DNA from 2 places in the Dactylosporangium cerinum genome. Region 1 is predicted to be linked to the other one. Evidence: riboswitches for the same ligand, from Rfam matches in the RefSeq annotation. Region 1 holds a riboswitch; the other holds the start of a gene.
What was found. Region 1 has a riboswitch for glycine ahead of gcvT (glycine cleavage system aminomethyltransferase GcvT). Riboswitches for the same ligand answer to the same signal wherever they lie in the genome.
Positions count from the first base shown of each region.

Region 2: another riboswitch for glycine. It lies ahead of gcvP (aminomethyl-transferring glycine dehydrogenase); the one in region 1 lies ahead of gcvT (glycine cleavage system aminomethyltransferase GcvT).

Region 1 covers NZ_JBHSIU010000130.1:376,106-387,797, reverse strand. The annotation lists gene ACFPIJ_RS59730 (class I SAM-dependent methyltransferase) at 1-475, shown strand, start outside; gene ACFPIJ_RS59725 (hypothetical protein) at 479-1,372, opposite strand; gene ACFPIJ_RS59720 (L-serine ammonia-lyase) at 1,397-2,749, opposite strand; gene gcvH (glycine cleavage system protein GcvH) at 2,755-3,114, opposite strand; gene gcvT (glycine cleavage system aminomethyltransferase GcvT) at 3,120-4,172, opposite strand; glycine riboswitch at 4,225-4,335, opposite strand; glycine riboswitch at 4,336-4,430, opposite strand; gene ACFPIJ_RS59705 (sigma-70 family RNA polymerase sigma factor) at 4,575-5,516, shown strand; gene ACFPIJ_RS59700 (lytic polysaccharide monooxygenase auxiliary activity family 9 protein) at 5,836-6,888, shown strand; gene ACFPIJ_RS59695 (amidohydrolase family protein) at 6,946-8,106, shown strand; gene ACFPIJ_RS59690 (cellulase family glycosylhydrolase) at 8,126-9,553, opposite strand; gene ACFPIJ_RS59685 (FhaA domain-containing protein) at 9,699-10,385, shown strand; gene ACFPIJ_RS59680 (CARDB domain-containing protein) at 11,055-11,692, opposite strand, start outside.
Region 2 covers NZ_JBHSIU010000046.1:104,841-116,532, forward strand. The annotation lists gene ACFPIJ_RS34275 (RNA polymerase sigma factor) at 1-103, shown strand, start outside; gene ACFPIJ_RS34280 (hypothetical protein) at 376-1,446, shown strand; glycine riboswitch at 1,549-1,643, shown strand; gene gcvP (aminomethyl-transferring glycine dehydrogenase) at 1,719-4,541, shown strand; gene ACFPIJ_RS34290 (DUF5999 family protein) at 4,563-4,772, opposite strand; gene ACFPIJ_RS34295 (chorismate-binding protein) at 4,905-6,107, shown strand; gene ACFPIJ_RS34300 (substrate-binding and VWA domain-containing protein) at 6,172-7,965, opposite strand; gene ACFPIJ_RS34305 (peptide deformylase) at 8,051-8,551, shown strand; gene ACFPIJ_RS34310 (alanine racemase) at 8,561-9,688, opposite strand; gene ACFPIJ_RS34315 (ferric iron reductase) at 9,743-10,981, shown strand; gene ACFPIJ_RS34320 (IucA/IucC family protein) at 11,350-11,692, opposite strand, start outside.

The DNA of each region.
Region 1 (11,692 bases):
CGCGAACCGCGAGGTCTCGATCCGGGAGCTGATGCTGCCGAGCGAGATCACCGCCGAGCACAGCGCCGCGGTCTCCTACAACGTCCTGGAGCACATCGAGGACGACCTCGGCGCGCTGCAGACGATGCGTTCGCTGGTCCGCCCCGGCGGCTACGTGATCATCGTCGTCCCGGCGTTCCCGTTCGCGATGGGACCCGCCGACATCGCGACCGGCCACGTGCGCCGGTACACCCGCAAGACCATGCGGGAGGTCCTGCTCGCGGCCGACCTGGAGATCGAGCGGCTGCACTACGCCAACTCGCTGGGCCTGATCGGCTACTACGTGTCGACCTGCCTGCTGCGGCAGAAGCCGGGCCCGGGCCTGATGGTGAAGTTCTACGACTCGACGGTCGCCCCGATGACCCGATTCGCCGAAAAGTTCGTCACCCCGCCCTTCGGGCAGTCGGTCATCGCGATCGCCCGCCGGCCGGCCTGAAAGTTACCGCAGTCTTCGTGAGTGGGCGGCAGCCAGCCACCCGGCCGGATCGGTTGTCGCGATCGGGTAGCCGTAGGTCAGATCCGCGTGGCCTGACGACACGGTGTCCTGCGCCCAGAGGCGTTCGCACCGTGAGCAGCGGTACACGGCCAGCCACCGCGCCGGGTCGCTGACCACCTCGTCGAGCAGCGGCAGGATCCGGGTCCAGTTGCCGGCCAGCCGCGCCGCCTCCCACCGTGCGCCCGGCGCCTCGAGCCGCTCGTGCCGGCACCCGCAGACCAGGGGCTCCGCCAGGTATCCGTGCCGCCGGCCCCACGCCAGGACCCGGTTCGTCTTGCGCCGCGACCGCCACCCTCTCCCCCGCCGCGTGTGCTGCCAGACGAGCGCGTCGGTGTCCACGTCCGGGTGAACCAGCGCGCAGGCGAGGGCCTCGTGCGCGTCGTAGGGCCCGCTGTACGCCCGCCGCGCCGCCTCGAGGACCACGCCGGCCGGGTACACCCGGTGCCGGGCGAGCGCCAGCCGGGAAAGTTTCGTCACGGTGCTCGGGAACAGCCCGTGCGCGACCGGCTCCCCGGGCGCCCCGAGCGCCAGCCCCCGCACCGCGTCGAGGAGGCGCGCCGGCACCGGCGGCACGTCACCCGCGGGAGGGAACCAGCCCCGCAGATACGTCAGGAACTCCTGCGCGCCGGGGTCATACCCGAGCGCCGCCCGCACCAGCTCCAGCAGTCCCGGCCCGGCCGCCACCCCGGCGAGCACCAGCCGGTCGAGCGGCAACTCCCGCACGACCGCCCAGGCCGCCCCGGGTTCGGCGACGTCGACCGTCCAGAAGCCGGTGTCCCGCGGCCGCAGCCCGGCGAGCCCCTGCTCCACCTCGCCCGGACCCAGGAGCCGCTCCACCGCCCCAGTCTCCCACCCCGGGCCTCAGCATTCGATCACCGTCACCGCGAGGCCGCCACGGGCGGTCTCCTTGTACTTCACGGACATGTCGCGGCCGGTGTCGCGCATGGTGCGGATGGCCTTGTCGAGGGTGACCTTGTGGTTGCCGTCGCCGTTGAGCGCGAGCCGCGCGGCGTTGATGGCCTTCACCGACGCGATGGCGTTGCGCTCGATGCACGGGATCTGGACGAGGCCGCCGACCGGGTCGCAGGTGAGGCCGAGGTTGTGTTCGAGGCCGATCTCGGCGGCGTTCTCGACCTGTTCCGGGGTGCCGCCGAGGACCTCGCACAGCCCGGCGGCGGCCATCGCGCACGCCGACCCCACCTCGCCCTGGCAGCCGACCTCCGCGCCGGAGATGGACGCGTTGCCCTTGATGAGCATGCCGACGGCGGCGGCGGTGAGCAGGAAGCGGGCGACGCCGTCGTCGGTGGCCCCGGGCACGAAGCGGGTGTAGTAGTGCAGGACGGCGGGGATGATGCCGGCGGCGCCGTTGGTGGGGGCGGTGACGATCCGGCCGCCGGAGGCGTTCTCCTCGTTGACCGCGAGCGCGTAGAGGTTCACCCAGTCGAGGACCTTCAGCGGGTCGACGCCTTCGGCGGAGGCCTTCAGGTCGCGGAACAGGGCCGGTGCGCGGCGCGGGACGCGCAGGCCGCCGGGCAGGACCCCGTCGAAGGACCGGGTGCAGCCGCGCTCGACGCAGGCCTGCATCACCGCCCACAGGTGCAGCAGGCCGGCGCGGGTGTCGGCGTCGGGGCGCCAGGCGCGTTCGTTGGCGTACATGACGTCGCTCACCGGCAGGGACAGTTCCCGGCACCGGGCGAGCAGCTCGCCGCCGGTGGCGAACGGGTGCGGCAGGACCGTGGTGTCGGCGACGACGCCGGTGTCGCCGACGACGAAGCCGCCGCCGACGGAGAAGTACGTGCGCTCCGAGATCACCGCACCCGACGGGTCCCACGCGTGGAAACGCATGCCGTTCGGGTGCTCGGGCAGCGACTTGCGGCGGTGCAGGACGACGTCGGCGTCCGGGTCGAACGCGATGTCGGCACCACCGGACAGGCGCAGCCGGCCGGCGTCGCGGACGGCGGCGACGCGTTCGTCGGCGGTGTCGGTGTCCACCGTCGCCGGGTCCTCGCCGAGCAGGCCGAGGACGACGGCCTTCGCGGAGCCGTGGCCGTGCCCGGTGGCGCCGAGCGAGCCGAACAGCTCCGCCCGCACCCGCCCGACCGCGAGAAGGTCCAATGTGGACGCGAAGCGGCGGGCGGCGCGCATCGGGCCGACGGTGTGTGACGAGGACGGGCCGATGCCGACGGAGTACAGGTCGAACGCGCTCAACGCCACCGGGCTCACCCGACCAGTGCGGCGTAGGCGGTCGCGTCGAGCAGGTCCGGGGTGCCGGCGACGCTGAGCCGGAACAGCCAGCCGCGCCCGTACGGGTCCTCGTTGACCAGCCCCGGCTCGGCGGCGAGGAGGGGGTTGACCTCGACCACGACGCCGCCGGCAGGGGCGACGAGGTCGCTGACGGACTTCGTGGACTCGATCTCGCCGCAGGGCACCCCGGCGGTGACGGCGGCGCCGACGTCGGGCAGCTGGACGTACACGATGTCGCCGAGGGACGACGCGGCGAACGCGGTGATCCCCACGACGCCGTCGAGCAGCCACTCGTGGTCGCGGGTGTAGGACAGGTGCGGCGGGATCTCGGACATGATGCTCACCTCTGCGAGGAGTAGAAGGGCAGCGTGACGACGTGGGCGTCGACGCCGGTGCCGCGGACGTCGACGGTGAGCCGGGTCCCGGGTGCGGACCAGCCGGTCGCGACGTAGGCCATCGCGACGGGGTGGCCGAGGGTCGGGGAGAGCGCGCCGCTGGTGACGGCCCCGACGGTGGTGCCCTCCGCCAGCACCGGGTAGCCCGCCCGGGGCGCCCGCCGGGTGCCGGTGACCAGGCCGACGAGCGTGGCGAAACCGCCCGTGGCGCGCTGGCGGCGCAGGGCGGCGGCGCCGACGAAGTCCCGTTTGTCGAAGGCGACGACCCGTTCGAGGCCGGCCTGTAGCGGGGTCACCCGGACGGACAGTTCGTGGCCGTACAACGCCATCCCGGCCTCCAGGCGCAGCGTGTCCCGGCAGGCGAGCCCCGCGGGAGACGGGCCGCGGTCGAGCAGGGACCGCCACACGGCCACGGCGTCGGCGGGGCGGCAGTACACCTCGAAGCCGTCCTCGCCGGTGTACCCGGTCCGGGCGAGCAGCACGTCCCGGCCCGCGACCGCGAAGGCCCGGATCCCGTAGTAGGGCAACGGCCCCGGGTCGAGCATCGCCGCGGCGGCCGGGCCCTGCACCGCGATCAGCGCCCAGTCGGCCGACGCGTCGCGGACGTCGACGCCGAAGCCGTCGGCGTGCTCGCGCAGCATCACGTGGACGACCGTGGTGTTGGCCGCGTTGGCCACGACCAGGTAGCGGAGCTCGGCGAGGCGGTAGACGACCAGGTCGTCCAGGACGCCGCCGTTGTCGTGGCAGAGCATGGTGTATCGGGCGCGCCCGACCGGCAGCGTCGACAGCCGGCCGACGAGCGCGTGGTCGAGGAACCGGCCCGCGTCGGCGCCGGTGACCTCGAGCTCGCCCATGTGGGACAGGTCGAACAACCCGGCGGCGCGGCGCACGGCGTGATGCTCGGCGAGCTCGCTCCGGTAGCGCAGCGGCATGCGCCGGCCGGCGAAGTCGGTGAAGGTGGCACCCAGATCGCGGTGCACGTCGAACAGCGGTGTCACGAGAGGCTCCCTGAGTCCGGGTGCCGTCGCGGACGGCACCCCTGCTGGGTGGCCTCCCCGCTCTGTCATCGGAGCCTGAGAGCTTCACCGCCCACGGGAGACACCGTGGGGCGGTTTGCACCGTGGGCGCAGGACAGCTGTCGTCCTGACTTTCCAGAGTCGCCTGACCGCGGCGGTACCTGTGCCTGAGAGATTCTGGGGAGAACGTTGCTCCTTCGGCGCCCCGGTGGTGTCCGGGGGCTCTCCCGTCGCGGGTCGTGCAGCGCGATATGTGGTTGTGATCCAGGACCGTAAGACCCGCCGCGGCGCCGCGTCAAGTCGCAGAAAGTGTTATGGCACGTGCCCGGCCAGGGTCTGCGGGATGGTACGAACCAGGTACCGCAGCGGCAGGAGCGATCGGCGATGGTGCAGACACAGACCGACGAGGTGCTCGTTGCGGCGGCCCGTGACGGGGACCGGGCCGCCGTCGAGGCGCTCGCCGCGCGCTACCTGCCGCTCGTCTACACCGTCGTCGGCCGCGGCGCGGACCGGGATCTCGACGTCGACGACATCGTCCAGGACACGATGATGCGGGTCGTGACGGGCGTGTCCGGGGTGCGGCAGGCGGAACGGTTCCGGTCGTGGGTGGTGACGATCGCGTTGCGGCAGCTCGCCGACGCCCGCGCCGAGGCCCGCCGGTCCCGGCTGAGCCGCGCCGACGACCCGGCCGGCGACGACCGGGAGGACCCGGCGGCGGACTTCGTCGGGCTCACCGTCCTGCGGCAGGTCCTCGACACCGAGCAGCGCGAGATCGCCGAGGCGGCCCGGTGGCTGGACCCGGCGTTCCGCGTGGTGCTGTCGCTGTGGTGGCTGGAGGCCGGCGGGCACCTGACCCGGGCCGAGGTCGCCGAGGCCCTGGAGCTGTCCGCGGCGCACGCCGGGGTCCGGGTGCAGCGGATGCGGGAGCAGCTGGACGTGGCCCGTTCGGTGGTCCGGGCGCTGGATGCGGCGCCGGGCTGCCCGGCGTTGCGGGACACCACATCCGGCTGGGACGGCGAACTGGATCCGTTGTGGCGCAAGCGGATCGCCCGGCACGTCCGGGACTGCCCACGGTGCTCGGAGCGGTCGCGGCGGCTCGCCGCGGCCGAGGGGCTCCTCGCCGGCCTGCCGCTGCTGGCCCCGCCGGCCCCGCACCAGCCCCGCCGGCGCCGCCCCGGTCAGCTTCGGTGTGGCGGGCAGGGTGGTGAAGAACGGCGGCACGCCTGCCGTCTTCGACGCGACGGGCTTCGAGGGCGCGGCCGATCCGAGCCCGCCGGAGCCGGCCGGTTGTTGCGCACCGGCCGGGCCGGCGCTGGGACTGCTTGAAGGCGCCGCGCCGGTCTGCGTGGTGGGGTCGCAGCCCGTCACGGCGAACAGCGCGACGACGGCGAGGCCCGTCGCGGACAGGTGTCGCAAGCTCACTGGATCTCCTTCGGAACACATCGGCTCTGCGCAGACAAGAGACCGGCGCGCCCCGCAGGCCGTAACACTTTCCCTGATGCATTCACCGTGATCCATGCCGCGGGTATCATGTCGGCGGGAGCCGCACAGCGCCGCGGACAGCCTCTGAGCTGCGCCGCAGGCGCCGCCATGCACGTAAACCCGCATCGACGTGACGGAGCTCCCTGTGCAACTTTCAGCCCACATGAAACGCCTCGCCATCGGCGCGGCAGCCGTCCTGACCGCGACCGCCGCCGCGGTCGTCGTCGCCCAGAGTCCCGCCGGCGCGCACGGCTCGGTCACCGACCCGCCGTCGCGCAACTACGGCTGCTGGGCCCGGTGGGGCAGCGACTTCCAGAACCCGAACATGTCCCAGACCGACCCGATGTGCGCCCAGGCCTGGCAGGCCAACCCGGACACCATGTGGAACTGGAACGGCCTCTACCGCGAGGGCGTCGCCGGCAACCACCAGGCCGCCATCCCCGACGGCCAGCCCTGCAGCGGCGGGCGCACCCAGAACGGCCGGTACGCCTCCATGGACACCGTCGGAGCGTGGGTCGCCGCGACGAAGCCGAACAACTTCACCCTCACCCTGACCGACGCCGCCCAGCACGGGGCCGACTACCTGCGCATCTACATCACGAAGCAGGGCTTCGACCCGACCACCCAGCCGTTGACGTGGGCGAGCCTCGAGCTGGTCAACAGCACCGGCCGGTACGCGCCGGCGCCGCAGTACCAGGCGCAGGTCAACGCCGGTTCCCGGACGGGCCGGCACGTCATGTACACCATCTGGCAGGCGAGCCACCTCGACCAGTCGTACTACTTCTGCAGCGACGTGATCTTCACCGGTGGCCCCGGTCCGTCCGGCAGCGCGTCCGCGTCGCCCTCGCGGTCCACCAGCCCGTCGGCATCCGCCTCGGCGTCGGCGTCACCGTCGCGGTCCACCAGCGTCCCGCCGGGTGGCTGCACGGCGTCCTACGCCAAGACCAGCGAGTGGGCCGGCGGCTTCGGCGCCAACGTCACCGTGACCGCCGGCGGCGCCGGCACGAACGGCTGGACGGTCAAGCTGACCTGGGCCAACGGGCAGACGATCACGTCGTTCTGGAACGCGACGATCACCTCGGCCGGGGGCGTCTCGACCGCCGTGAACGCGAGCTACAACGGCAAGCTGAGCGCCGGACAGTCCACGAGCTTCGGCTTCAACGGATCCTGGACCGGCACCAACACGGCACCCACGGTCACCTGCACCGCCACCTGACTTGCCACGCCTAGCCTTTCGAGATAGCTTTTTAAAAAGCTTTCTTGGGAGGTGTACGTGCAACGCCAGGTACTTGTTCAGCACGCCCACGTCGTGCCCGGCAGCGGTCCGGAGCTGCCGGGCACCGACGTCCTCTGCACCGACGGGGTCATCACCGCCGTCGGTGCGGGTCTCGCGGCGCGGGCCGCGCCCGGCTGCGAGGTCATCGACGCGACGGGACTCACGGTGACGGCCGGGTTCGTCGACGCGCACCGGCACGTGTGGCAGGCGCCGCTGCGCGGTGCCGGCGCCGACATGCCGATGTCGCGGTACTTCACGGAGATCCTCGGCGCCGCGCTGTCCTCGCTGTCGGCCGCGGACGCCGGCCGCGCGACGCGGCTCGGCGCGGATGCGGCCCTGAACGCCGGGATCACCACCGTCTTCGACTACAGCAACGCCACCCTGTCCCCCGCGCACACCGACGCGGTCGTGGACGCCTTCGCCGGATCCGGGATCCGCGCCGTGGTCGGTCACGGCCGCTTCGACGCCGACGACGTGCGGCGCCTCGCCGTGCGGACCGGGCGGGTCACCGGGGCTCTGGCTGTCCTCGGCCCGGAGTACGGCGACTGGGACGAGACGGTCGCGCAGCTCGCGTTCGGCCGCGACCTCGGGATGATGGTCTCCGCGCACGTGGGCGGCGCCTGCGTGCGGCGGCTGCACGACGCCGGGCTGCTCGGCCCGGACCTGCAGCTGGTGCATCTCAACGCGGTCACCCCGGAGGACGCGAAACTGCTCGCCGCGTCCGGCACGGCCGTGGTGGTGACCCCGACCGTGGAGGCGGTGATGGGCCACGGCGCGTCCGCATACGAGCGGCTCGCCGACGCCGGGGCCCGGCCCGCGTTCGGGGTGGACGTCGTCATCAACAACCCGCCGGACCTGTTCGAGCCGTTGCGCGACACGCTGCGCACGATGCGGCTGCGGTCGGGTTCGGCGTCGGCACCCGCGGCCGCGGACCTCCTACGGGCGGCAACGCTCGACGGTGCCCGGGCCGTGGGTCTCGCCGACGTGATCGGCACCGTGGAGGTCGGGAAGCGGGCCGACCTGCTGCTCCTCCACGGCCTCGGGCACCTGCGCGGCGACCGGGCCGGGGCGGTCGTGTCGTGCCTGACCGCGCTCGACGTGCGGACCGTGCTCGTCGACGGTCACGTGGTCAAGCGGGACGGCCGCTTGACCACGTGAACTCGCCGTTCCAGCGGGCCTAGAAGTTGTCGGCGGTGCGGATCCGGCCGCGCAGGAACGCGCCGGACTCGCTCAGCGAGGACGGGTTCGTCCAGCTGCCCGCGGCACAGGTGCCGGGGCGGAACGCGGCGCTGCTCTCGTTCGCGTCCGAGTAGGTCCAGTTCGCGTAGCTGATCTTCTTCGAGTCGAGCAGGTTCAGCCAGGTGGCACTGCTGGCCAGGTCCACCGCGCCGCCGCCGGTGTAGGTGACGGTGCCGAACTCGGTGACGAACAGCGGCAGCCGGCCCGCCGCCCGCGACACCACGTTGCGGTAGCTGTCCGTGTGCGACGCGGCGTAGAAGTGGAACGTGTACATGATGTTCGTCGCGTTCACCGGGTTGGCCACGATCTCGTTCTCGTCGGTGCCGTCGGACACGCCCAGCGACGACCAGCCGCGGGTGCCGACGATGACGACCGCGTCGGGGTCGTTGGCCCGGATGACCGGGATGACCTGCTCCGCGTAGGACTTGATGCCCTGCCACGACACGTTGTTGGGCTCGTTGGCGATCTCGTAGATGACGTTCTTCTTGTTCGCGTTGCGCTGCGACACGGCCGCGAAGAACGTCTTCGCCCGGTCCAGGTTGTAGTTCGGGTCACCCGGCGTCAGCGTGTGGAAGTCGATGATCGCGTACATGCCCTTGGACTCGGCGAGGTCCACGTACTGGTTCACCTGGTTCGTGAAGCCGGCCGGGTTCGTCTCGTAGCCCTGCTCCTGCACGTACATCGCGATCCGCAGCAGGTCGGCCTTCCAGTCGTCGGCGAGGGCGGCCACCGAGGCGTTGGTGACGCAGCTCGCGAACCACTGGATGCCGTGGGTGCTCATGCCCCGCAGCTGGATCGCCTTGTTGTTCTGGTTGCACAGGTTGACCCCGCACACGTGCAGCTGCCCGTTGGCCGCGAGGGGCGTGCCACCCTGGGGCGGCGTGCTCGGGCTGGTGCTCGTGCTCGGGCTGCTGCTCGGGGTCTTCGACGGCGTGGGGCTGTTCGTCACCGTGCCGGTGCAGGTCACGCCGTTGAGCGTGAACGCGGTCGGCGTCGGGTTGGCGCCGGTCCACGTGCCGTTGAAGCCGATGCCGGTGGAGGCGCCGGTCGCGAGCGCGCCGTTGTAGTCGAGACTGCGGGCCGTGACGGCGGCACCGCTCTGGCTGAACGTCGCCGACCAGCCCTGCCCGACCCGCTGCCCCGCGTCGGGGAACGTGAAGCCGAGCGTCCAGCCGTTCACGGCGTCGCCGAGGTTGGTGATCGTGATGTTGCCGGTGAATCCGCCCGGCCACTGGTTCACCGTGTACGCGACCCGGCAGCCGCTCGCCGCGGAGGCGTTGACGGCGGGCAGGACGATGATGCCGGTGACCGCGAGGGCGGCGGCGGCGCCCACCGCGAGGAGACCACGTCTGTGCAAGACCTTCATGACCGGCGATCCTGGGCTTCCTTGCACAGTGACGCCAATGACAGACTTGTCCCGGGACATCCCTGACCAGGTCCTTTTCGCAGGTCAGGGGTTATTGTCGCGACCACGACCGCGATGAAACGTTCATGGGCGCTACCGTTGAGGCGTGAGCGGACTGCAGCGGTTTGAGAAGCGTCTCGAAGGCCTGGTCGAGGGCGCCTTCGCCAAGGTGTTCAAGGGCGTCGTCCACCCCGTGGAGATCCTCAACGCGATGCAGGGCGAGGCCAACGCCGGCAAGACCAGCATCCCCGGCGGCCGGATCCTGGTGCCCAACCGCTACGTGATCGCCCTGTCCCCCGCCGACCACGAACGGCTCGCTCCGTATGCCGCCGCGCTCGCCACCGAGCTCGCCCAGTCCCAGGCGGAGTACATCGGCGAGCAGGGCTGGGCCGTCTACGGCGACATCCTCGTCGAGGTCTCCCGCGGCGAGAACCTGGCGTCCGGCCTGTTCCGCGTCGACGCCCAGGTCTACACCGGCGCCGACCAACGCACCCGCCGCGGCCCCGACAGCGGTGTCCGCCTGGTCACCGACGACGGCTACACCCACGCCGTCCAGCGCGGCAGCACCGTCATCGGCCGCGGCGACCAGGCCGACCTGCGCCTCGCCGACACCGGTGCGTCCCGCCAGCACGCCCGCCTCGACTTCGACGGCAACCAGCTCACCCTGACCGACCTCGGCTCCGCCAACGGCTCCCGGGTCAACGGCCACAAGGTGACCTCGGTGACCGTCAACCCCGGCGACGAGATCATCATCGGCACCACCCGCCTCCTGGTCCGCGTCGAGAGCAACTAACAGAAACTAGCTGCCCCACCGCTTCGCGGCGGGTCCCGCTGTTTCCCGCTGTTTCCCGCTGTTTCCCGCCTGTCGCTGCGCGAAAGCTCGCCGCCCCACCGCTTCGCGGCGGGTCCCGCCGGGGGATTCTCACCCCGGACCCCCAATGCTCGCTTCGCTCGCACGACCTGCGCCCTGAAGGGCGCGGTCGACTCGGACGCATGCGCGTGGCAGTTGAAGACCGGGGGCTCAGGTTTCAGGCACTCAAGGTCTGTCGTCTTCCTCGCCCGCCATGCGCGCGAGACGACGGGGGCGGGCCGTCCTCCCGAAAACCCCGTCGATCACCAATGTGCCCACAGTCCAGGAAGCACGGACAGCGCCCGCACCCATCGGACGGGCCCGCCTCCGTCGTCTCGCGCGCAAAGCGGGCGAGCCAGACGAAGGACCTTGAGTGCCTCCAAACCTGAACCCCCGGTCCTTCAACTGCCACGCGCTAGCGTGTGCGTCGACCGCGCCCGCCAGGGCGCAGGTCGTGCGAGCGAAGCGAGCATTGGGGGTCCGGGGTGAGAATCCCCCGGCGGGACCCGCCGCGAAGCGGTGGGGCAGCGAGCTTTCGCGCAGCGACAGGCGGGAAACAGCGAACATGCGGCCCGCGTTCGGAGAACGCGGGCCGCATGTTTTGCTGAACTGTCAGCCGCCGGTGATGACGAACTGTGAGCCGGGCTCCTTGACGATGTTGCCGTCGGCGGAGTTGGTGATGGTCACGTTCGTCAGGTTGGCGTTGCCGCGGGCGCCCGACATGGCGAGGATGCCCGCGCCGTTGTTGGACTTGTCGATGCGCACGTTGGTGATGGCGACGTTCGGCATGTTGCCGCCGCCGTTCTTGAACTGGATGCCGTCGTAGGTGGAGTCGTAGATGTCGGTGTCGCGGATGGTGACGCCGACGATGTCCAGTGAGGACGGGAAGAGCGTGATCGCCCCGAACTCCTGGTCCTCGTTCCAGAACACGCCGCCGCAGCGGTACAGGCCGTTGTTGGAGATGACCGTGGTGCCGCTGAAGGGCTGCGGCGAGTGGTCGGTGGCCAGCATGATGCCCGGGTAGTTCATCGTGTCGGAGACGAGGTTGTTCTCCGCGCCGTTGCCGTAGCCGCCGTAGATGGCGATGCCGTTGGCACGCCACGGCAGCTGGACGGTGTTGTTGGTGAAGTGGTTGTCGTGCGCGATGTCCAGCGTCGCGTCCTTCACCCGCGGGTTCGCCCAGATCGCCAGGGAGTCGTCGCCGGTGGTGCGGAACGAGGAGTTGAACACCTTCGAGTTGCGGCTGCCGT
Region 2 (11,692 bases), on a different contig from region 1:
CGCCGAAGCCTCCCACGCCGCCCCGAGCCTCCCGGAACGCGACCACCTCACCCGCCAGGCCGCCCGCATCCGCCACCACCTGCGCCCCCGGACACCCCCGTGACCACCACCCGGTCACGGTGGCTCGATCGATCGTGCGACCACCTGGTTGATGAGTGGCTCGTGGACACCAGCTATCAACCAGGTGGTGGCGGTTTCCCGCAGTTCGGGAAGCGCGGGCAACGGCCGCGTCCAGTCCGAGGACCGCAACGCGATGCTGCCGGAGGCGGTTGGGGGAGTGTGGCCGCGCTCGGGCACGGGGTGGTGAGTCGGACAGCGGGTCCGGGTATCGTCCCGGCTGGTCCGTGAGGATCGGGGGCCGACCCGAGGAGGATCATGAGGCGCAGTGCCGCGCTGGCGGTCATGGTGATGGTGGCGGTGACCGTGAGCGGTTGCAGCTCGTCCGGAGGTGCCGACGCCGCCAAGGCCACGGGCCCGTCGGGTGCGTCAGCCGAGTCCGGCGCGCAGGGCCTGTCGCCCGGCGCCGTGCCGGGGTCGTCCGGCCCATCGGGCGCCGCGTCCTCAGGCGCCGCCCAGGCCGGCTGCACCATCTTTCCCGCGGACAACGTCTGGCACGCCGACGTGTCGAAGCTGCCCGTGCACCGTGACTCCGCGGCCTGGGTGGCCAGCATCGGGGCGTCCGCGCACGCGCATCCCGACTTCGGCGCGGGGCTCATCGACGGCGCGCCGTTCGGCATCCCGGTCACCACCGTCGGCGCGGGGCAGGCCACGGTCAAGGTGACCTTCGAGTACGCCGACGAGAGCGACAAGGGCCCCTACCCGGTCCCGCGCAACGCCCGCGTCGAGGGCGGCCCGAACGCCGACGGCGACCGGCACGTCATCGTCCACGACACCGCGGCGTGCAAGGCGTACGAGCTCTTCGACGCCCACCCGAACGCGGACGGCTCCTGGAAGGCCGGCTCGGGTGCCGTGTTCGACCTGCGCCGCAACGACCTGCGCAAGGCCGGCTGGACGTCGGCGGACGCGGCCGGGTTGTCGATCCTCGCCGGGCTGCCGCGCGCCGACGAGGTCGCGGCCGGCCGGATCGACCACGCGATCCGATTCACCGCGCCCCGCACGAAGAAGGCCTATGTCTGGCCGGCCCGCCACGCCGCCTCGTCGGCCACGGACCCGGCGCTGCCTCCGATGGGCGCCCGCTTCCGGCTGAAGGCTTCCGTCGACATCTCCAAGTTCCCTCCTCAGGCCCGCGTGGTGGCGCAGGCGCTCAAGCAGTACGGCGCGATCCTCTCCGACAACGGATCTCCGTGGTTCTTCTCCGGCACCCAGGACGACCGGTGGAAGAACGACCAGCTCAACGCCTTGAAGGGCCTCTCCGGCAAGGACTTCGAGGCGGTCGACGGTTCGCTGCTGATGGTGGACGCGAACTCCGCCCGCTGCCGCCCCTGAATCATAACCTAGCTTCCTAGGACGCACCAGCCGCTGTGGCGTCGCCCACGCAGAAGCGACCATGGTCAGATTCGCGGCACTTGGTAGATTGGGCATGCCGGCAATACCCGCGCGGGAGAGACCGTCTGCACCCAGGACGGCGCCGAAGGGGCAAATCCTCCCCGGAACCTCTCAGGCAGAAGGACCGCGACGGGTTGGCACCTCTGGAGGCCACACGACAGAGGGGGAGGGACGTGCGCACCCCCGACCCCGGATCCGAAAGAGTGTGGCCAATGACCAATTTCGCCAGCCGGCACATCGGACCATCCCCGGACGAGCAGTCCCGGATGCTCAAGACCGTCGGGTATGACTCGGTCGAGGCGCTGATGACGGCCGCCATCCCGGGCTCCATCCGCTGGCACCAGCCCCTCGCGCTGCCCCTCGCGGCGTCCGAGGCCGAGGTGCTGGGGGAGCTGCGGGCCCTGGCGTCGGCCAACCGCACCCTGGTCAGCATGATCGGCCTCGGCTACTACGGCACCCACACGCCGCCGGTCATCCTGCGCAACGTGCTCGAGGACCCGTCGTGGTACACGGCCTACACGCCGTACCAGCCGGAGATCAGCCAGGGGCGGCTCGAGGCGCTGCTGAACTTCCAGACGGTGATCACGGACCTGACCGGTCTGCCGGTCGCCGGTGCGTCGCTGCTGGACGAGGCGACCGCGGCCGCCGAGGCGATGACCCTCGCCCGCCGGTCGTCGAAGGTCAAGGCCGACGTCTACGTCGTGGACAAGGACGTCCTGCCGCAGACCCTCGCGGTGATCCGGACCCGCGCCGAGCCGCTGGGCATCACCGTCCACGTGGCCGACCTGACCGGGAACCAGAGGCCGGAGGAGTACTTCGGCATCCACCTGCAGTACCCGGGCGCGTCCGGCGCGGTCCGCGACTACGAGCGGCTGACGGCGGAAGCCCACGAAAAGGGCGCGATCGTCACGTTCGCCGCGGACCTGCTCGCGCTGTGCCTGCTGCGCGAGCCGGGTGCGTTCGGCGCGGACGTCGCGGTCGGCAGCGCTCAGCGGTTCGGGGTGCCGATGGGCTTCGGCGGGCCGCACGCCGGGTACATGTCGGTCCGCAAGGGCCTGGAGCGCACGCTGCCCGGCCGGCTGGTCGGCGTGTCGAAGGACGCGGACGGCGCCCCGGCCTATCGGCTGGCGCTGCAGACCCGTGAGCAGCACATCCGGCGGGAGAAGGCGACCAGCAACATCTGCACCGCGCAGGTCCTGCTCGCCGTGACGGCCAGCATGTACGCGGTGTACCACGGCCCGGACGGGCTGCGGGGGATCGCCTCGCGCACCCACGACATGGCGGTGCGGCTGGCTGCGGGGCTGCGCGCCGGCGGGGTCACCACGGAGCACGACGCGTTCTTCGACACGGTGACGGCGGTCGTGCCGGGCAACGCGGAGCAGGTGACGAAGGCCGCCGCGGACCGTGGGATCAACCTGCGGCAGGTGGACGCCGACCGGGTCGGGATCGCGTGCGACGAGACGACGACGTTCGGTCACCTGCGCGACGTGCTGGCCGCGTTCGGCCTGTCGCACGTCGACGTGACGGCGCTGGACACCGCCGACGTGGTGCCGGCCGAGCTGCGGCGCACCAGCGACTTCCTGTCGCACCCGGTGTTCGGCACGCACCGCTCGGAGACGGCGATGCTGCGGTACCTCAAGCGCCTGTCGGACCAGGACTACGCGCTGGACCGGGGGATGATCCCGCTCGGCTCGTGCACGATGAAGCTCAACGCGACCGTGGAGATGGAGCCGATCACCTGGCCCGAGTTCGCCAACGTGCACCCGTTCGCGCCGGCGTCGCAGACGCAGGGATACCGGAAGCTGATCGGCGACCTGGAGCAGTGGCTGGCGGAGGTGACCGGCTACGACGCGGTGTCGCTGCAGCCGAACGCCGGCTCGCAGGGGGAGCTCGCCGGGTTGCTGGCGATCCGGGCGTATCACCACTCGCGGGGCGACACCGAGCGGGACATGTGCCTCATCCCGTCCAGCGCGCACGGCACGAACGCGGCCAGCGCCGTGATGGCCGGCATGCGCGTGGCCGTCGTGGCGTGTGACGAGCTGGGCAACGTGGACCTCGGCGACCTCGAGGCGAAGATCGAGCTGCACCGGGACCGGCTGGCCGCGATCATGGTCACGTATCCGTCGACGCACGGGGTCTACGAGACGGGCATCGCCGACCTGTGTGCCAAGGTGCACGAGGCGGGTGGCCAGGTGTATGTCGACGGCGCGAACCTCAACGCGCTGCTCGGCTATGCCAAGCCGGGGCAGTTCGGGGCGGACGTGTCGCACCTGAACCTGCACAAGACGTTCTGCATCCCGCACGGCGGTGGCGGTCCCGGGGTCGGCCCGGTGGCGGTCCGCGCGCACCTGGCGGCGTTCCTGCCGTCGCACCCGATCCTGGACGCGCAGGCGCCGGTCGGGCCGGTGTCGGCGGCGCCGTGGGGTTCGGCGGGGATCCTGCCGATCCCGTGGGCGTACCTGCGGCTGATGGGCCCGGACGGCCTGGCCAAGGCGACGGCGACGGCGGTCCTCGCGGCGAACTACGTGGCGGCGCGGCTGCGGGAGCACTACCCGGTGCTGTACAGCGGCAGCGAGGGCCTCGTCGCGCACGAGTGCATCCTGGACCTGCGCACGATCACGAAGGCGACCGGCGTGAGTGTCGCGGACGTGGCGAAGCGGCTCATCGACTACGGCTTCCACGCCCCGACGATGTCGTTCCCGGTGACCGGCACGCTGATGGTCGAGCCGACGGAGAGCGAGGACCTCGCGGAGCTGGACCGGTTCTGTGACGCGATGATCGCGATCCGTGCGGAGATCGACCGGGTCGCGGCCGGTGAGTGGCCCGCGGGGGACAATCCGCTGGGCAATGCGCCGCACACGGCCGCGGCCGTCACCGCCGACGAGTGGTCGCACGCCTACCCGAGGTCGCTGGCCGCGTATCCGGCCGGCGTGTCGGTGGCGAAGTACTGGCCACCGGTACGCCGGATCGACGACAGCTACGGCGACCGGAACCTGGTGTGCTCCTGCCCGCCGGCATCAGCCTACGAGGAGTGACTGACTACTGAGGGTGACGAATCAGGCGGCTCGGACCAGGACGTGCATGGCCGGGCCGCGGTGCGGTTCGATCACGCTGCAGTCGGGGAGAAGCTCTCCGGTGTCCTCGAAGATGATCACGCCGTTGCACAGGAGGCTCCACCCTTGTTCGGGGTGCGCGGCCATGATCCTGGCGGCTTCGTGGTCCGAGTCGGCGGCTGAGGGACACGATGGTTGGTGCTGGCAGAGCATCGGGGGTCTCCGATTGAGAGGTTCAGTTGAGGCCTGTGTGGTTGTTCACATGACCAGGGATGCACGCTACTACGGCCAACGACACAATTCCGAACACGTCACGACACAACTCGGGGATAATCCGCCATTCGTATGAGCACATTAGGACCGGTCGTCGGGTGCCGGCCCGGGTTGGTGGAGCTTCACCCTCCCGGGTCTGCCTCGTCGTGCATCCCACATCTATGGGAGCGTTCCCGACTCGAGTGGCATTCCCGCGACGGCGGGGACCCGCTGTCGATCCTCACGGCGTTCCTCACCGCCGCCGGACTTCCCGTCAACGATGTCTCGCGATCACGCACCGTGACGGACACGCTGTGCGGCGCGGCGGTGCTTCTCGCGCCGCCGTCGCGGGTCGCGTCCCCGGCACCGGCGGTGCCGGACCTCGTCGCGGTCGTCTACGGCCACACCCCACCGCCGGCGCGTCCCGGCGCCGGGCCGCCGGCTGCGCGGGCCGGTGGCACGGCGGCGCCGTGGACGCCGAGCTGGAGCGCTGCCGAGCATGCGGCCGCGGTCGAGGCGGTCCGGGACGCGATCGCGCGCGGCGACGTCTACCAGGCCAACGTCGTCGGCCACGCGAGCGCTCCGTTCGCCGGTGACCCGCGGGCGGCGCTGGCCAGGGTCGCGGCCCTGCCGGGCGCCCGCTACGGCGGTGTGCTGTGCGGTGGGGGCACCCGCGAGACCCCGGCCTGGTGGATCGCGTGCGCGTCGCCCGAGACGCTCGTCGAGGTCACCGACGGGCGGGCGGTGACGCGGCCGATCAAGGGCACCCGGCCCGCCACCGATCGGGGCCGTGCGGACCTGCTGGCCTCCGTCAAGGAACGCGCCGAGCACATCATGATCGTCGACCTGGAGCGCAACGACCTCGGCCGGGTGGCCCGCACCGGCACCGTCCGCGTCGATGAGCTCTTCGCCATCCGCCGCTGGTCCCGGCTGTGGCAGGCCGAGTCGACCGTCAGCGCCCGGCTCGCGCCCGGGGTCGGCCTCGCCGAGCTGCTCGGTGCGGTGTGGCCGGGCGGTTCGGTGACCGGCGCCCCGAAGCTGGCCGCGATCGACGTGGTGAGCGCCCTGGAGCCGGTCGGGCGCGGCCCGAGCATGGGCGCTGCCGGCTGGATCGGGCACGGCCCCGACGGGCGGCTGCACATCGACCTGGGTCTGACCATCCGCACGGTTGCGGTCGCCGACGGGCGCGCGCACGTCTGGGCGGGCGGCGGCATCGTCTGGGACAGCGACCCGGCCGCCGAGGTCGCCGAGGCCGCGGCGAAGACCGCCCCGATCAAGGCGGCCCTGACCGCCTGACCCGCGAGGAGCGGGCGGCGGCCAGGGCCGATGCCGTGCGTCAGGCTTCGCGTCAGACCGTGCGTCAGACCTTGCCGAAGATCGCCGTGAGCAGCACCTCGTTGATGTCGAACGCGGTCTTCGAGGTGTACAGGGCGCCGCCGCTGACCCGGGAGATCTCCTGCAGGGCCGCGAAGTCGGCGTCGTTGCCGTATCCGACGGTGACGATCGGCACCTTCTTGTCGCTGGTGGCGTTCGCCTCGAGCTTCGGCCGAAGCTGGTCGAGGCTGAGGCCGCCGGTGGGGTCGTCGTTCTTGCCGTCGGTCATGAGCACGACCAGGTTGGTGGCGCCGGGCTTGTACGCGTCCACGACCGCCTGTTGCGCGGCGGCGGCGGTGTCGTACAGGCCGGTGTCGCCGATCGGGGCGAGCTTGTCGATCGCGGTGACCATCTGGTCCCGGCGGGGTTTGCCGTTGACCTGGTCGCCGACGCGGCCGATCGGGATGAGCTGCTTGTAGTCCTGCTGGCCGTTCTGCCGGGTGGAGAAGACCCACAGGCCGGCGTCGACGTCGCCGTCGAACAGCTGCACGGCCTCGCGGGCGGCGTCCTTCGCCAGCTGCATGCGGTTGCGCCCGGTGCCGGGGACCTGTTCGGCCATCGAGCCGGAGATGTCCAGCACGATCAGGACGTTGGTGGGGCGGGTCAGCGCGGTCCACGAGTCCATCGACTGCTTCACCGACTCGGGCAGCAGCACCGCCCGTGGCACCGTCTTGAGCTTGGCGCTGAACGCGTTGTTGCCACTGATGGCGGTGCCCGCGTCGCGGTTCGGGTCACGGAACCCGGCTTCGAGGAACACCTTGCGCCCGTCGGGGCCGCGCAGGTACGCCAGGAACTGCCGGGCGACGTCCTGCTTGTCCTTCTCCGCCCACGGGGCGTCCAGGACGAGGTACGGGTTGTCGGCGTCGGCGCTGCCGTTGGACGGGTACACCGCGACGAGCGGGACCTTCGGGTTGGTCTTGTTGTACGCCAGCACGTCCTGCTCGAGGGCGGGGAACGCCGAGACGAACGCCAGCGCTTTGGCCGCGTCCTGGTCGTCGGCCTTGGCCAGGTCGTCCAGCAGCTGCGCGGTGGTGTCGGTGTAGACGGCGCGTTCCTGCTTGAGCTTGGCGAGGGTGGCCTGCTCCTCGGCGGTGACCTCGCCGTCGTCGTTGCCGTCCAGGATCGCCATCAGGGCGAGCAGGCCGGCGGTGGACTGCAGCGGATCGCTCATCCCGAACTTGAACTTGCCCCAGTCGCCCTTGCCGTACTTCGCCCAGCCCTGCGGGTCGGCGGCGACCTTGTTGATGACGTCCTGCCAGGACAGTTCGCCGCCGGGCCAGCCGAGGGCCTCCGCCATCGGCTTCGGCATTGCCAGGACCGACGGGGTGCGGGCCAGCATCGGCTGCAGGTCCGGCATCATCCGCTCGGCGATCGCCGCGGTCGACGCCCGGCGCACCCAGGCGGTGGAGTCCGGCACCCACACGTCCGGCGGGGAGCCGGCCTTGGTGTCCCAGTCGGTGCCGAGGGCCTGCGCCATCGAGGCGGTCTCCCGGCCGGCGATCTCGACGCGGGCGCAACGCCCCGCGACGGTCGGGTCGCCGTCCGTCCATGACTTGGCGAGCGACTGCAGCAGCGGCGCCGTGCTCGGCGACGCTACGATCTTCGCGGTGACGGTGCCGTTACAGGAAGCTTTGACGAGCTGGCTGACGCCGTAGGCGGTGCCGCCGGCGACGAGCACGACGACGACCGCGCCGATGATCAACGACAGGCGCCGTGATCTGCGCTGAGCTGGGCTCTTGCGGTGTGACCGCACGTCCGCCCTGTCGGCCTGGTAGGCCATGGGTGTGCCTCCGGGGGTGGGAAGTCGGCATAGTTTAGGCCCTCGTCAACCGGGGTTCACGCCGCCCCGAAGTAGCCTGTGACGTGTGACGATCCGACCGATCCGGGTGCTCGGCGACCCGGTGCTGCGTACCCCCTGTGAGACTGTGACCTCGTTCGATGCCGAGCTGCGCGCGCTGGTGCGTGACCTGCTGGACACCGTGACCGGTGAGCCGGGCCGCGCCGGGGTCGCGGCCCCCCAGATCGGCGTGGGCCTGCGGGTGTTCTCGTATGCGGCGAACAAGCAGGTCGGCTACCTGGTCAACCCGACGATCACGATGGTGGACGGCACCCAGGACGGCGAGGAGGGCTGCCTGTCGATCCCGGGCCTGTGGTTCCCGACGCCGCGGGCGATGCACGCGACCGCGGAGGGTTTCGACGAGCACGGCGAGCCGGTGACCGTGTCCGGCAGCGGCCTCCTCGCGCGGGCGTTGCAGCACGAGACCGACCACCTGGACGGCACCCTCTACGTCGACACGCTCAAGGGCGACGCCCGCCGCCAGGCGCTGCGCGCGGTCCGCGCCCAGTTCGCCGGGCCCCGCTCCTGACCGCCCCGACTAGATGATCATGAACTGCGGGTGGGCGTGGCGCAGGAAGTCGTGGTGCGCCACCTCCCACCCGTAGGCACCGGTGTTGGCGAACACCAGCACGTCCCCGGCCCGCACAGCGGAGACCGGCGCGTCCCGGGCCAGGACGTCGCGGGGATTGCACTGCTCACCGGCGACGTCGACGGTCGCGTCGCGGACCTGCGGCCGCTCGAACGGATACGGCCACGCGTCGACGGGCAGCACCGTGAACGGGTGGCTGTACCCCCACGACGCCGGCAGCCGGAAATGATGCGTGCCGCCGCGCACGACGACGAACCAGCGCCCGTGGGTCTGTTTGACGTCGAGGACCTCCGCGGCGTACCAGCCGGCGCTCGCCGCCACGAACCGGCCAGGCTCCACGACCAGCGTCGCCCCGGCCGGGAGATCAAGATCGCTGAGGGCGTCGCGGAACGCCTCGAGGTCGAACCGGCCGTCGCCGGCGATGTCGACCCCGAACCCACCGCCGACGTTGACGATCGGCGCCTGGACGCCCCATCGCCCGGCCGCCTCGCCCGCCCACGCGACGGCGCCCCGGATGTATGCGGCGTGCGCCGCCGCGTCGAGATTGTTGGACACCGCGTGCAGGTGGAACCCGGCGAGGTCGAGGCCGCCTTCCCGGACCAGCCGCACTGCTTCCGGCAGCAGCGCCTCGTCGATCCCGAACGCGGTCGGCACCCCCGCCATCGCATGGCTGCCCGGCAGCGCCGGGTGCGACCGGTTGACGCGCAGGCAGACCCGCGCACGCCCGTGCACCGTGAGCCGCCGCAACTCATGCAGGCTCTCGACGTTGATCACGGCTCCGGCCGCCACCGCCGCGCGCAGGTCCGCGTCGGTCTTCGCGGGCCCGCTGAACACCGTGAACGGCGACCCGGCGGCGACGGCCGCGGCGAGCTCCCCGCCGGAGGCCACCTCGAGGCCGTCGACGTGGGTGAGCAGCGCCGCCACGACCCGGTCGTCGCCGTTGGCCTTCATCGCGTACGCGATCCGGGTCCCGGCCGGCAGCGCCGCGCGCAGGGCCCGCACGTTGGCGTGCAGCACGGCCCGGTCGTACACGTAGGCACAGACCGGCCGTTCGGCGGCGAGTATGGCGACGGACACGTGCGGGGGAACCACCAGTCGACTCCAGTCCATGCACCGGTACGCTTCTCGGCGATGCAGCTCGACTCCAGTGACCCGATCACCCTTTGGCAGTACGCGGAACGGTATCTCGGTGTCGGGACCCGGACCTACAGCCCCTACGCCGGCGACCTCGACATCGACGACGCCTTCCACCCACAGCGGGGCACGCCGACGTTCCAGCTGCCGACGTTCCAGGTCCCGGGCAGCGTGCACGTCGCCTCACCGGTTGTGCAGTCGCCGCTACCGGAACTGTACCGGGGGCTGCTGCCCGTGCACCCGAACGCGCTGGACGCCCCCGGCCTCGTGGGCCTCTCCTCGTTGCTGGCCTCGCCGCAGGGCCCGACCCTCACCGCCGTGCCGACCGCGAACGCCCGCACCGTCTTCGTCACCGCGATCGACGGCACCCCGGTCGACCCGCACTTCGTGAAGCTGCACTACCCGCGCCGCCTGTCCCGCTTCACCCGCCGCCTGCGCAAGCCGGTGATCGAGCTGCAACTGTGGGTGTCGGACGAGCTCGTGCGCGTCGGCGCGCCGGTGCTGCCGGAGGTCGGCGGCGGCTGGTTCGACGCGGGTTCCAGTCCGGACTCCGGTTTTGGCTCCGGTTTGGGCTCCGGTTTGGGCTCCGGGTCCGACGCCTGGGGTTTCCTGCTGCGTGCCGCCCGCCCCCTCACCCCCGCACCGGCGTGGACGGTGCCGCTGTTCGCCCTGTACGGCCGCGACCTGCACCACCCGTCTGACCCCACCCTGCTGGAGCAACTCGTCGACGCCTTCGACGAGGACCCGACGGCGTTTGTCGCCTCGCGGATCGTGGTGCCGATGGTGCAGCTGTGGGCGTCGGTGGCCCGCGACACCGGCTGTCCCCTGGAGACGCACGGGCAGAACACGCTGTTCGCCTTCGACGCCCACCGCCGTGAGACCCGGATCCTGTACCGCGACTGCGCGATCTACGTCGACGCGGCCCGTCGCGCCGGGCTGGGCCTGACCGGGCCGCTGCCACCCGCGAACGTGATCCCACGCGACGTGCCGATGGCCGCGGACGAGGTGTTCAGCCTCACCTACGACAGCTTCATGGGCCACCACGCCCTGTCCTACGTGGCGGCGCTCGCCGAGGACCGGTGGGGCGTGCGGCCGTCGTCGCTGCACGCAGCCGCCCGGGCCGCCTTCACGGCACAGGACCTGCTCCCGCCGACGGTCTTCTACTACGACAACGTCCTGTACGACAACAACGACTGGAAGCTGATCGACACCGGCGAACGCCCCGACTGGCGCTGACCCCGCCCGCATCGTGGCCGGCCAGGTGCGTCCGTCGGTTGTGCGGCTCAGGCCCCCGCGTCCGGGTGTCGCCCACGGCGCCCGGACGCCACCCGCGGGACCCAGGGCACGGCACGGTGCCTCGGGGACGCAGACCGCGACCGCCGTGCTGTGCCGTGCGGGTGCACACGGAGACCATGGACGTCGCCGACTGCGCCCATGGGCTTGGCCCACGGCCCCGGGAGCGTCGAATCCGTGGCCCCGCCCGACGTGGTGCACCTTCCGGCCCGGCCGGCCTCGCGGCGCCTCGATAGCGCGGGCGGCGCGGCGCTGCCCGCTGCCATCGGCACCGCCGTTGCCGATGGCGGTGTGGCGCGGTGTTTGTCGGGTCAGCGCAGCGGGTTGGGGATCTGGCACCACAGGTCCTGCAGCGGGTCGTCGGCGAGGCGCATCGCCGTGGTGGCCTTCAACGGCCACGTGTCGGCGAAACAGGCCTTGCGGTCGTCGTTGTCGGTGACGGTGTCGCGGATGGTCGTGGCGACCACGTCCCAGGCGGCTTCCGCATGCCGCTCGCCGCCGAGGGCGTGCACGAGCTCGGTCAGCACCGTGGACAGGGCGGCGGCGAACAGCTTGGTGCGTAACTCGTCCTCGTCGTGGGTGGGCAGGGCCCCGATCAGTGGCGGCATCGGCAGGCCGGCGCGGGCGAGCCGCCCCGGGTGGACGTGCAGGCCG